3 regions of the Comamonas jiangduensis genome follow, and region 2 is predicted to be linked to each of the others. Evidence: predicted binding sites of a transcription regulator. Region 2 holds the regulator's gene; each other region holds the start of a gene.
What was found. Region 2 encodes FNR, which switches genes on or off when oxygen is low (the NO sensors DNR and NnrR bind a similar motif). Its sites were predicted from a motif close to TTGATNNNNATCAA; they were not measured.
Positions count from the first base shown of each region.

Region 1 (4,161 bases), on a different contig from region 2:
CTGATAGTGCACAAGCGCTCTGTGTGGTGGCCGCTGTAGATAAGGACTCGCAGCGCGTAGTCAGTGAGAGTGGTGAGGCGCATCTTCTTTTAATGGGGTGGTCGCTGAATTGGTATGGGTTTGCCGGGGCGCTGATCAGCCCGGGGGCGTACGAGCCAAGGCACAAATCGCCACAAGTACAAGGCGAACGCTAAAACCCAGCATAGGGCACTGGCATGCAGCCACGGTAGCGGATGGGTGCTGACGCTCAGTGCTGTGAGGCGCAAAACAATGGCGACAGCGACCAAGCCATAGCTGCACACCATGCTGAAATCTGCAACCAGTGCTCTGCCCGTATGTCCAAGCGCTGTGCGCGTAATCATGCCAATGATGAGTGCGCCAAACCCCGCCATCCCCAGCATGTGGATGGGCCATGACAGGCGGGATGTCCAACCCATGGCATAAGCTGCAGCAACCCACAAACCCAGACCAAGTCCGAGGTATCCCAGATAGAGAATCCAGAGTAAAGGAGTGCGCATGACGGACCAAGGCTTCCAAGCGATCACATGCCACAGTGTGATCAGCCCCGCAGCGGCCAAAAACAGGGTTGCCCATTGGTTAAATCCGAATGACCACGTGAGAATTCCCAAAGTGGCTAAGGCAGCTTGCCATTGGCCGCTGCGTGTGTGTCGGTTGAGCGTTAGCTGGGGGAGTGCGCGGCTGGCAAAAAATGGAATAACCCGGCGCGCGATGAGCAAGGCGATCACGGACATACAGAGCATGCCTATGAAGAAGTAATGCATCACGATGACGTACTCAAGCTGCTGCCAGCAAGCGTAGAGATAGGCGGCGTTAGCCGCCGCCATACCCAGCAGCAGCGCAACCAGGATGTAGTTGTGCCGACTTCGACGGGCAAACAAACATCGACCGATTGCAAACGCGGAGACACTCAGAAACAGCAGGTCGGCGATGCTCGCGATACCGAAGGCTGTGGTTCCTGGGAGTAAGAATCCAACTCGTGCTACCGCCCATAGCAAGACAAGGCCACCTAGCGCTGGGCCTTGCAATGGATTCAAGCCTGTCCAGTTGTTGGTAGCAGTCAGTAGAAAGCCCACGGTAATCGCTGCAATAAAGCCCCAGAGCATTTCGTGAGCGTGCCAGAAGACGCCAGCGACTACACCTTGCAGGAGGAATGGAGCAAACACCCATAGCGATACCGCCACTATGGCCCAGAGTGCGCCACAGAGGTACAGCGGCCGAAACCCCAGTTCCAGAAAGGCTTTCAGAGACGGGCGGTGCTGAGGCTGCAGGGAGGACGGTTCCTGGATTTTTAGAAGGCTATTCATTGCAGTTTTTTCAGTAAATACCAAAATTTCATGCAGAGTAGATGTTTCCAAAAATAATATTTGCGTCAATCAATTAATTATTGATGTAAATCAATAATTGAGGTAATTTATTGGTATATAGACTAAAATAATATTTTTTATGTAATTTTGGTTGGGCGATGTTTTTTAATAGAGATTGTTGTTAGAGTGTTTTTAATTGATCTGGAAAACAAGATTTGAATATATATTTGATGTGAATCAATTGAGTGGATTGGCAATATCTCTAAAGTGGTTGCAAGTGTTCTGATCGCTGCGGGTTTGAGTGGATTGAAGTTCTGGCAGAGCATCTGTAACGTAAACCGTCATCCAGAAAGGTGGCTATGCTTGAAAAAAATAATCCCACGGCACGCAAAGAAGAGCTGCGCAGCTTTGCTTTTCTAACGGTAGTGATGGCACCGGTGTTGGCTGGTTTGATCATTGCTGGCTACGGCTTCCTGGTCTGGATCTACCAGATGTTTGCGGGCCCTCCGCATGCCTGAAACCCTGCATCTGATGGTGGATGAACTCCACATTGCCAGTCTGGTGGTTCATACGATGCCGCAAGCGCTTGATCCTGTAGGGCAGGCGCTGGCCAAGATGGACTCCATCCAAGTGCATGGCACCCATCCAGATGGCAAGCTGGTAGTCACCTTGGAAGGGCCTAGTGCGGACTTCATCCTGGATCAGGTGGCGCAAATTCGGTTGGTTGATGGTGTGTTGAACGTCTCACTGGTGTATCAGCACGCAGAACCCCGGCAATTACTTAACGAGGGGGTCTCCAATGACTAGTACCCGTCGCGATTTTGTTCGTCAAACTGCTGCTGCCGCTGCTGGCGCTGTGGCAGGCATTCCCATCCACGCCATCTCTCAGGAGGGCGCAAAAGCAGGTGGTGCCGCCACCATGAAGTGGTCCAAGGCGCCCTGCCGCTTCTGTGGCACCGGCTGCGGCGTGATGGTGGCCGTCAAGGACAACCGGGTGGTGGCGACCCAGGGTGATCCCCAGGCCGAAGTGAATCGGGGCCTCAATTGTGTCAAGGGCTACTTCCTGTCGAAGATCATGTATGGCGAGGACCGTCTGACACGGCCGCTGCTGCGCATGAAAAATGGCAAATACGCCAAAGATGGGGAATTCCAGCACGTGTCATGGGATACCGCGTTCGATGTGATGGCCCAGCAATTCAAGAAGGCGCTCAAGGAAAAGGGGCCGTCCGGCTTGGGCATGTTCGGCTCGGGCCAGTGGACGGTCTGGGAAGGCTATGCCGCATCCAAGCTGTTCAAGGCCGGCTTCCGCTCCAACAATATCGATCCGAATGCGCGCCACTGCATGGCCTCGGCGGTGGCGGGCTTCATGCGCACCTTCGGCATGGACGAGCCTATGGGCTGCTATGACGACATCGAAGCTACGGACACCTTTGTGCTTTGGGGCTCGAACATGGCAGAAATGCATCCTGTGCTCTGGACGCGCGTGACGGATCGCCGTTTGAGCGCACCGAACGTCAAGGTGGCCGTGTTGTCTACCTTTGAGCACCGTTCGTATGAACTCGCGGACATTGAGCTGACCTTCAAGCCGCAGACCGACCTGGCGATCCTGAACTACATTGCCAACCACATCATCACCACAGGGCGTGTGAACCAGGAGTTTGTGGCCAAGCACTGCAATTTCAAATTGGGCAATCCGGACATCGGTTATGGCTTGCGTCCAGAGCATCCTCTGCAAAAAGCTGCCAAAAATGCCGGTGATCCGAATGGTGCCAAGCCCATGACTTATGAGGAGTACGCCAAGTTCGTCTCCACGTACACCTTGGAATACACCACCAAACTGACAGGGGTTCCTGCCAACCGGCTCAAGGAGTTGGCCGAGCTGTACGCAGACCCCAAGCGCAAGGTGGTGTCGTTCTGGACCATGGGCTTCAACCAGCATACGCGCGGCGTTTGGGCCAACAACCTTGTCTACAACATCCACCTGCTCACCGGCAAGATCGCAACCCCGGGCAACAGTCCATTCTCGTTAACTGGTCAGCCTTCGGCATGTGGCACGGCGCGCGAAGTAGGTACGTTCTCGCACCGCTTGCCCGCGGATATGGTGGTTACCAATCCCGAGCACCGCAAGACCGCGGAAAAAATCTGGAAGTTGCCCGAGGGCACCATTCCCGATAAACCCGGCTATCACGCCGTGCAACAGCACCGGATGCTCAAGGATGGCAAGCTCAATGCCTACTGGGTCATGGTGACCAACAACATGCAGGCCTCCGCTAACATGGTGCAAGAAGGCTATCCGGGCTATCGCAATCCGGACAACTTCATTGTGGTGTCGGATGCCTATCCCACCGTCACCGCGACCTCGGCGGACCTGATCCTGCCTACCGCCATGTGGGTGGAAAAGGAGGGTGCCTATGGCAATGCCGAGCGCCGCACGCACTTCTGGCATCAACTGGTCAACGCGCCGGGCGAAGCACGTTCGGACTTGTGGCAACTGATGGAGTTTGCCAAGCGCTTCAAGATCGAGGAGGTGTGGCCTGAGGAACTCCTGGTCAAGGCCCCGCAGTACCGAGGCAAGACCATGTTTGATGTGCTGTACCGCAATGGTCAGGTGGACAAATTCCCCGTGACCGACATGGAGGCAGGGTACAACAACCATGAGGCCGAGTTGTTTGGCTTTTACCCCCAGAAGGGGCTGTTCGAAGAGTACGCAGCGTTCGGGCGTGGTCATGGCCACGATCTGGCGCCGTTCGATGTCTACCACCAGGTGCGTGGCTTGCGCTGGCCTGTCGTCAATGGGCAGGAGACCAAGTGGCGTTACCGCGAGGGGACCGATCCG
Region 1 covers NZ_JARXOV010000009.1:47,070-51,230, reverse strand. The annotation lists gene QEP12_RS08930 (RrF2 family transcriptional regulator) at 1-83, opposite strand, end outside; gene QEP12_RS08925 (NnrS family protein) at 90-1,325, opposite strand; gene napE (periplasmic nitrate reductase, NapE protein) at 1,685-1,843, shown strand; gene QEP12_RS08915 (chaperone NapD) at 1,836-2,132, shown strand; gene napA (periplasmic nitrate reductase subunit alpha) at 2,125-4,161, shown strand, end outside.
Region 1: napE (periplasmic nitrate reductase, NapE protein) is a predicted target of FNR. The motif match lies at 1,406-1,419, and genes of this name have one in related genera.

Region 2 (4,161 bases):
CGGTATATACCGAAATATTTATGTGGATCGAGCACAAGGTCGAGGGTGACCGCAGTGCGCGTATTCGCTTGGACCAAGGTGGCTGGACGCTGGAAAAAATCTGGCGCAAAACCCTCAAACAATTTTTGTGGATTGCCTTGGCGCTGTGGACGGGCTTTACCTTCGTAGGCTACTTTGTGCCTATCCGCGAGTTGGGTGGAGAGTTGCTGGCGCTCCAAGGCGGCTGGCAGATTTTCTGGGTGTTGTTTTACGGTTTTGCGACGTATGGCAATGCGGGCTACATGCGTGAGCAGGTTTGCAAGTACATGTGCCCTTATGCGCGCTTCCAAAGCGCGATGTTTGACAAAGATACATTGGTCGTCAGCTATGACGCCAAGCGTGGTGAAAACCGTGGCCCTCGCAAAAAAGACCTGGATTACAAAGCCCAAGGCTTGGGCGACTGTATCGACTGCAAGTTGTGTGTACAGGTCTGCCCGGTTGGAATCGACATTCGCGATGGTTTGCAGTACGAATGCATCGGTTGTGGCTTGTGTGTGGATGCATGTAACAACGTGATGGACAACATGCACTATCCGCGTGGGTTGATACGCTTGACGACACAAAACGCGGTGAGCCAAGGCTGGACCGGCGCGCAAATTTGGCGCCGTATTGCGCGTCCCCGCGTGCTGATTTACACCATGATTTTGGTAGGTTTGACGTCGGCCATGGTCTTTAGTATGGCGGTGCGAGAGCCCCTCAAGGTTGATGTGATTCGGGATCGTGCATCGTTGGCGCGGATTGTGGCCGGTGGCAAGCTGGAGAATGTCTATCGTTTGCAGGTGATGAATGCTACGGAGCAAGCCCAAACTTATAGCGTTGCTGTGAAGGGGCTGGAGGGCATTGCGATGGCAGAAGGCACTACCGTGGACGTGGACTCCGCCCAAACGCGCGGTGTCGCCGTGCGTGTACAAATTCCGTATGGAACTGCTGAACCTGGTTCACATCCTATTGAGTTTGAAATCACGGCGCAAAGTGGCAAAGGCCATGTGCTTGAAAAATCAGTTTTCTTAGTGCCTCGCTAAGAACGCAGCATTGTTGGTGTGCAAGACTGAGTGCTTGCACACTGCGTTTGATGGAAAGAGAGTGGGTTATGTCTCAGGTAGCAAAAAAGCTGGAAGTGCCATCAGGTCCTTGGTGGAAATATGGCCACGTATGGTTGGTGTTCGCAGGGCCTGCCGTGGTGGTCGTGGCAGGTATTGCGACGGCCATGATTGCCATGAATGGCGCGGATCCCGTTGTGGACAACGATTACTACCAAAAGGGCCTGAATATCAACCAGGAACTGCGCCACATCGAAAAGAGCTTGGCGCCAGCGGGTGCTGCGCGTAACCATGTGACAACCCCCGATGCTGATTTGCCCAATCTGGCACCTAAATAACGGTTTATTTTAAAAAAAGTAGCTGCCTGCGCTTTAAATATGCTGACTTCAAGTGCTTTTAATGCACAAGTCATTGTGAATATTGCGCTGGCAGCTATTATTTTTATTTAGCGTTTGTCCCACGCAGCCTGGTTGGGAATGGTGCTCACAATGTCCACATGATTCACGCAAAGGAGTGCACATGTGGACACGACGTTTAATGTGGATTGTTTGGCCCGCTTTTTTGGCAGCTGGTGTGATGGAAATGCTGGTGTTTGCCGCATTCGACCCGCACGATATGTTGTGGCTGGGGCAAGGGATTGAGCTATCTCGCACGGCGATTTATACCCTGGCCTTTTTTGCTTTTTGGGTGGTTTTTGTGGTTGCTGGATATTTGACGGTTTTGCTGTCTATTTCTGCTTCAGAAGTGAACGCCCAGCCTAGCATGTAACGAAGATAGTGTTGTGGCAGTCGCGGCATAAAAAACCGCCCATAAAAAAACCTCCCAGCGTAGGCTTGGGAGGTTTTTTTATGGGAAAGCCAGAGCGCTTACTTGTTGCACTCGTGCTGGCTGTTGACCAAGCGCTGCAGTGCAGCAGTGTCCAAAATGCGCACGTGGCGCTGTTTCACCTCAACCATGCCTTCTTCCACAAATTTGGAGAAGGTGCGGCTGACTGTTTCAAGCTTCAGGCCCAGGTAGCTGCCAATTTCTTCGCGTGTCATACGTAGCACCAGTTCAGACGAGGAGAAACCGCGTGCATGCAGGCGTTGTACCAAGTTCAGAATAAAAGCAGCCAAGCGCTCTTCGGCACGCATGCTGCCCAGCAGTAGCATGACGCTGTGTTCACGCACAATCTCGCGACTCATGACCTTGTGCACATGGCTTTGCAAGGCCGTCACTTCACGCGAAATTTCTTCCAATCCGTCAAAAGGCATGACGCAGACTTCGGCATCTTCCAGTGCTACGGCATCACAGGTGTGGTGGTCATTGACGATGCCGTCCAGGCCAATGATTTCACCAGCCATCTGGAAGCCAGTCACTTGGTCGCGACCATCCTCTGTGGCCACGCAGGTTTTGAAAAAGCCCGTGCGAATGGCGTACAGCGATGTGAATGCTTCTCCGTTGCGAAACAGTGTTGCTCCGCGTTTGACTTTGCGGCGGGTAGCCACAATGTCATCGATGCGCTGCAACTGTTGCTCATTCAGGCCCATGGGCATGCAGAGTTCACGCAAATTGCAGTTGGAGCAGGTAACTTTGATGGTTGGAGGAGTCATGTACTCGAAAGCCCAAGAGTCTTGTGTAAGAAGATGACTTGTGCAGTTAAAAAATCAGATAAGAGACTATGGGATAGCTCGAAGGAGTAAGGAATGATGTCGCTCAAATTGTGACATTCCTTGTACATCAACCTCTTGATTCACGTCAAGGATAAACGTGGCCGATTGTTGCAAAGTATGGTCATCAAGGAAAAGATTCATTCATGACCGTCGTCACCCCCGAACTCTTGCGTCGTTATGACGTGCCAGGCCCGCGCTACACCTCTTATCCCACTGCGGATAGGTTTGTGGAGGCGTTTGGTGATAGTGACTATATCTTGGCGTTGAAGCAGCGCAAAGTTGCAGCTGCTGTAAACCAGCCGATGTCGCTCTATGTGCACATTCCATTTTGTGACTCCCTGTGTTACTACTGCGCGTGCAACAAGATCATCACTAAGCACCATGAACGTGCTGTGACATACATGCGCTATTTGGAGCGCGAAATTGATTTGCATCTGCAGCACTGTGGTCGTGGGCAGGTTGTGAGCCAGTTCCACGTGGGAGGCGGCACGCCCACTTTCTTGACAGACGATGAGCTGCGTAACCTGTGGCGCATGCTGCGTGAGCGGTTTGTGTTTGAGGCGGCGGGTGAGTACTCGATCGAAGTTGATCCACGCACAGTGACGCGTGAACGCCTGGCAGTGCTCAAAGAAATAGGCTTTAACCGCTTGAGCTTTGGGGTGCAAGACTTTGATCCGGAAGTGCAAAAAGCGGTGCACCGTGAGCAGCCTGCGGAGCAGGTGTTTGATTTGGTGGCTGCTTCGCGCGAACTGGGCTTTCAGTCGGTGAATGTGGATTTGATTTACGGCTTGCCCAAGCAAAATCCCGAATCGTTTGCTCGCACGCTCAAACAGGTGACAGAGTTGCGCCCAGATCGTATTGCGCTGTATGCCTATGCGCACTTGCCAGAGCGCTTCAAGCCACAGCGCCGTATCTTGCAAGCAGACTTGCCATCAGCCCCCGACAAGGTGGGTATGTTGTCTTCTGCCATAGAAAGCTTTATTGAAGCTGGCTACGTTTATGTGGGAATGGATCACTTTGCGTTGCCGGAAGACGCATTGGCGATTGCGAAACGCCAAGGTCGCTTGCACCGTAATTTCCAAGGCTATAGCACGCAGCCAGACTGCGATTTGATCGCCTTGGGCGTTTCCGCGATTGGTCGCGTGGGTGCAACCTACAGCCAAAATGCCAAGACGCTGGAAGAGTATTACGACCTTCTGGATCAAGGGCGGCTGCCTGTTGTCCGTGGGCTCGCGTTGACCCGCGACGATACGATTCGCCGTGCCGTCATCATGACGATCATGTGCCAGGGCGAGCTGTTTTTTGAATCTATCAACAGCGCTTGGCTGATTGATTTCAAGCAGTACTTTGCTGCTGAAATCGAAGCTTTGGCTGCGCAGCAAGACGAAGGTTTGGTAGAAATTACGGACGACTGCCTCACGGTGACTGCC
Region 2 covers NZ_JARXOV010000002.1:140,506-144,666, forward strand. The annotation lists gene ccoG (cytochrome c oxidase accessory protein CcoG) at 1-1,061, shown strand, start outside; gene QEP12_RS02130 (FixH family protein) at 1,130-1,417, shown strand; gene QEP12_RS02135 (hypothetical protein) at 1,656-1,847, shown strand; gene fnr (fumarate/nitrate reduction transcriptional regulator Fnr) at 1,946-2,671, opposite strand; gene hemN (oxygen-independent coproporphyrinogen III oxidase) at 2,875-4,161, shown strand, end outside.

Region 3 (4,161 bases), on a different contig from region 2:
CTGGCCCAAGCCGTTGAGCAACCCATCCGCCTGATCGTGCCTTTTGCACCCGGTGGTCCGCTGGACGTGACCTCCCGCGTGCTGGCCGAGCGTGTGCGCGACACGCTGGGCACTGTGATTGTGGAAAACAAAGCGGGCGCTGGCGGCAATATTGGCGTGGATGCCATCGCCAAGGCGGCCCCCGATGGCAAAACCATTGGCTTGGCCACCGTGGCCACCCACGCCGTCAACCCCTGGCTCTACAAGAAACTGCCCTTTGATGCGGGCAAAGACTTTGTCGGCCTGACCCAAATGGTGCGCGTGCCCAACGTGCTGGTCATCAACGCCGAGCGCGCCAAAGAGCTGAAGATCAACTCTGTGGCCGATTTGGTCGCCTACGGCAAAGCCCACCCCGGCAAGCTCAGCTACGGCAGTGGCGGCAACGGCAGCGCGGGCCACCTGGCTGGCGAAATGTTCAAGCAAGGCATGCAATTTACGGCCGTGCACATCCCCTATCGCGGCGCCAGCCCCGCCCAGCTGGCTTTGCTGGCCGGTGAAGTGGACTTTAACATCGACAACCTGGCTGCCGCTTCTGCCAACATCAAGTCGGGCAAGCTCAAGGCGCTGGCCGTCACCAGCCTCGACGAAAGCAGCCTGCTGCCTGGCGTGCCTGCGCTGTCCAAGCAGATCAAGGGCTTTGCCATTGATACCTGGTGGGGCCTGGTCGCGCCTGCGGGCACCCCGGCAGATGTGGTTGAGAAGCTGAGCAAAGCCTTCTCCGACGCGCTGAAAGATCCAGAAACCCAAAAGCGTTTTGCCACCTTGATGGCAGAGCCTGTGCCCACCACGTCCAAGCAGTTTGACGACTTCATGGCGGCCGAGCGCACCAAATACGGCCCTGTGGTCAAGGCCTCTGGCGCCAGCGTGGACTGAGCGGCCACGCCATCTAGCGTTATTTTTTAAGGCACCTGTGGGTGCCTTTTTTATGCCAAGCACAAATCGCACAAGGTGTCAGCCCGCACGGCTAAACCCCAGCACAGGCGGAACCAGTACTTACCCTGGTACGCCATGCGCTGCATGCAACTGCGCTACAACCCGACATGAAATAACTGCATGCACTGCAGATTTGTGATTGACACCGGGAGGAAAAACCATGCCGAAAACCCCCAACAGCTACCAGCTGCATATTCAACTGTGCGATACCAAACCCGCCATCTGGCGCCGTTTGGTGGTGGCTGAATCCATCACGCTGGCGCAACTGCACCGCGCCATCCAGGCCGTCATGGGCTGGCAAAACCGCCACCTGTACGAGTTTGAAATTGCAGGCCAGCGCTACGGTCAGCCCGATGCCGACCAGCCCGACGACCCCACCATGGATGCACGCCGCTACACCCTGGGCCAGTTGCTGCAAGGCCAGGCCCTGGCCGTGCGCTATCTGTACGACTTTGGGGACGGTTGGCTGCACCGCATCAAGCTGGAATCGGTAGCGCCGATTGCCAGCCCTGCTGCGCTGCACAGCCTGCCCATGTGCATGGGGGGGCGCAACGCCTGCCCGCCCGAAGACTGTGGCGGCCCCGCCGGCTTTGCCGATTTGCTGGCGGCCCTGCAAGATGCCACACACCCGGGCCACCAAGCGGCGCGGGCACAAGCGGCCCACTTTGATGCCAAGCACTTTGACCTGCAGCGCGCCCAGGCACGCGTGCATTCACTGGCACTGCTGCGTGCCAATGCCCCGGTTGCCACACCCCGGGCAGAGACCGCACTGGCATAAGGTGATATTAAAAAATATAGCTGCCCGCGCTTATCAAACAAGACTTTCAACAGTTAAAACGTTTGAAACCAAGCATTAATAAGTGCCAACAGCTATTAATTTGATAATTTCACGTGTTATCCATTGGGGCATGCGGGTGATTTATTGATCCGCATCATGCCCCGATGCAAAAAATACGTAAGCTGCGTTTCGATGATTTGAATTTCACAAAATACTGAAAATTCAAGATCACAATATCCGGCAACTGAACAGTTAGACCGATTCTAAAATTGGCTGCAGTTCAGCATTTCTTACTCTTCACCACGATTCATTCGGAAGGATTTGCGCTATGAAAAAGACTCTGATGGCATTCGCTTTGTTGGCTGCAGGTGGCTTCGCTGCCCCCGCCATGGCTGCTGACTGCGCGATTACCGTAGAAGGTAATGACCAAATGCAATTCAATGTGAAGAGCATTGAAGTGCCTAAGTCGTGCAAGAACTACACCGTCACCCTGAAGCACGTGGGCAAGATGCCCAAGTCCTCCATGGGCCACAACCTGGTGCTGACCACCGCTGCAGACGCAACTGCTACGGCAGCTGACGGCATGAAGGCCGGCGCTGCAGCAGACTACGTGAAGGCTGGCGACACCCGCGTGCTGGCACACACCAAGGTCATCGGCGGTGGTGAATCCACCCAAGTGGTGATCGACGTGGCCAAGCTCAAGGCAGGCACCGACTACACCTACTTCTGCTCCTTCCCCGGTCACTCCTTCATCATGAAGGGCACCTTGAAGCTGGGCGCTTAAACCGTCTGCTGCTTCCCGCCAGTGGTCACACTGGCAGCCTCAAGCCCCGCGCCTTGTGCCGGGGCTTTTGTTTGGGTACTTTTGTTTGGGTGCCTCAGCGCGCGCCCCCCCGCTGTGAAACACCTGTGACTGGAACATGCGCAATCTTGGCGCCCGCCCCCGCTAGCATGCGGCAGCCCATCCCGCAAAGAACCACCAGGAGCCGCTGCATGCTAACCAACCACCCCGAAGAAAACGCTGTACGCATCCCTCTGGAGCTGTACATGCGCGGCCATGCCGAAGACAGCGCCGAACACATGCGCGCCGCCTTCCTCCCCACCGCCCGGCTGGAGAGCGTGCGCGAAGGCCCGCTGACCTCGTGGGATCTGGACTTTTACTGCCAGCGTTTCAACAACACGCCAGCCCCGGACGAATCCACCCGCCGCCGCAGTATTGACTGGCTGGACATCACCGGCACTTCGGCCATGGCCAAGGTCACGCTGGTGCACGGCAGCGTCACCTTCACCGACTACTTTGTGCTGCTCAAAACCGAACAGGGCTGGAAGATTGCCAACAAGGCCTTCCACGCACAGCCCCAGTAAGCGGCAGCGCCCCGCTGCTTATCGAGCCTTGTCTCAGCCCGGCAAAGCCGGGCTTTTTTGTGCCTACCCAACCTTGTTTTTTCCAAAAACCAGCGGCGCTCCAAGACTTAGGGACAGCGCGCACAATGCATCTTTTTTGATAGCAAAAATCTGAACCACCATGAGCCAACAAAGCTTTGAAGTTGCGTTTTTCACCATCGGCGAATTCGAAGGCCTGAGCGCCGACGACACCTCCCGCACCGCCCACATCGATGTGCCCGCCGACTGCCAGCCCGTGGCCGCCACCTTGCAATCGGCCCGCCAGTGGCTGAATGAGCAACATGCCCACATCGACATGGAATGCGCCGCCGAGCTGCCGGTACGCGGTTATTTTTCGTTCAAAGGTGCGAATGTCAACGAAGGCTTGCACGTGGAAAGCGCCCAACTGGTGGCGCTGGACGAAGGCTTTGTGGTGCGCGCCAGCCTGGACAACGGCGTGAGTGTGGAAAGCGATTTGATTGCGATTGCTTTGTAATAAATTTGCATCCAATATGGCGCTAGCGCTTGCTAGATAAGCGTTAGCAGCTATCAAAGCTATAAAAATCCATGAATTTCTGTTGGCGTATGCGCCAGCAATTCACGGCCAAGCCCGCTGCCTGCGGGCTTTTTTCATGGCCCCATGCATCCCATGATGTACATCCGCCACACGCGCACAAGGGCAAGGCGTCCGGCTTAGGCTGACACTTTTGCTTGCCTTATGCCGTCTTGCACATCCAGCGCCTTGGCCCCACCATCTGGCCCATGTATCACGGCGAACGCTTTAACGCTTGGACGCACTTGGTGGGCGCCCTGCTTGCGCTGACGGGTGCCACCTGGCTCATCGTCACCACCAGCTTGCGCGCAGATGCGCAGGCCGTCACCAGCGTCAGCATCTACGGCGCAGCCCTGGTGCTGCTGTATGCCATCTCCACCGTCTATCACAGCGTGCGGGGGCGGGCCAAACGCATCTGGCAAAAGTGTGACCACCTGAGCATCTACCTGATGATTGCGGGCAGCTACACGCCGTT
Region 3 covers NZ_JARXOV010000009.1:65,886-70,046, forward strand. The annotation lists gene QEP12_RS09000 (Bug family tripartite tricarboxylate transporter substrate binding protein) at 1-912, shown strand, start outside; gene QEP12_RS09005 (plasmid pRiA4b ORF-3 family protein) at 1,133-1,750, shown strand; gene azu (azurin) at 2,079-2,534, shown strand; gene QEP12_RS09015 (nuclear transport factor 2 family protein) at 2,744-3,115, shown strand; gene QEP12_RS09020 (hypothetical protein) at 3,276-3,629, shown strand; gene trhA (PAQR family membrane homeostasis protein TrhA) at 3,896-4,161, shown strand, end outside.
Region 3: azu (azurin) is a predicted target of FNR. The motif match lies at 1,895-1,908, and genes of this name have one in related genera.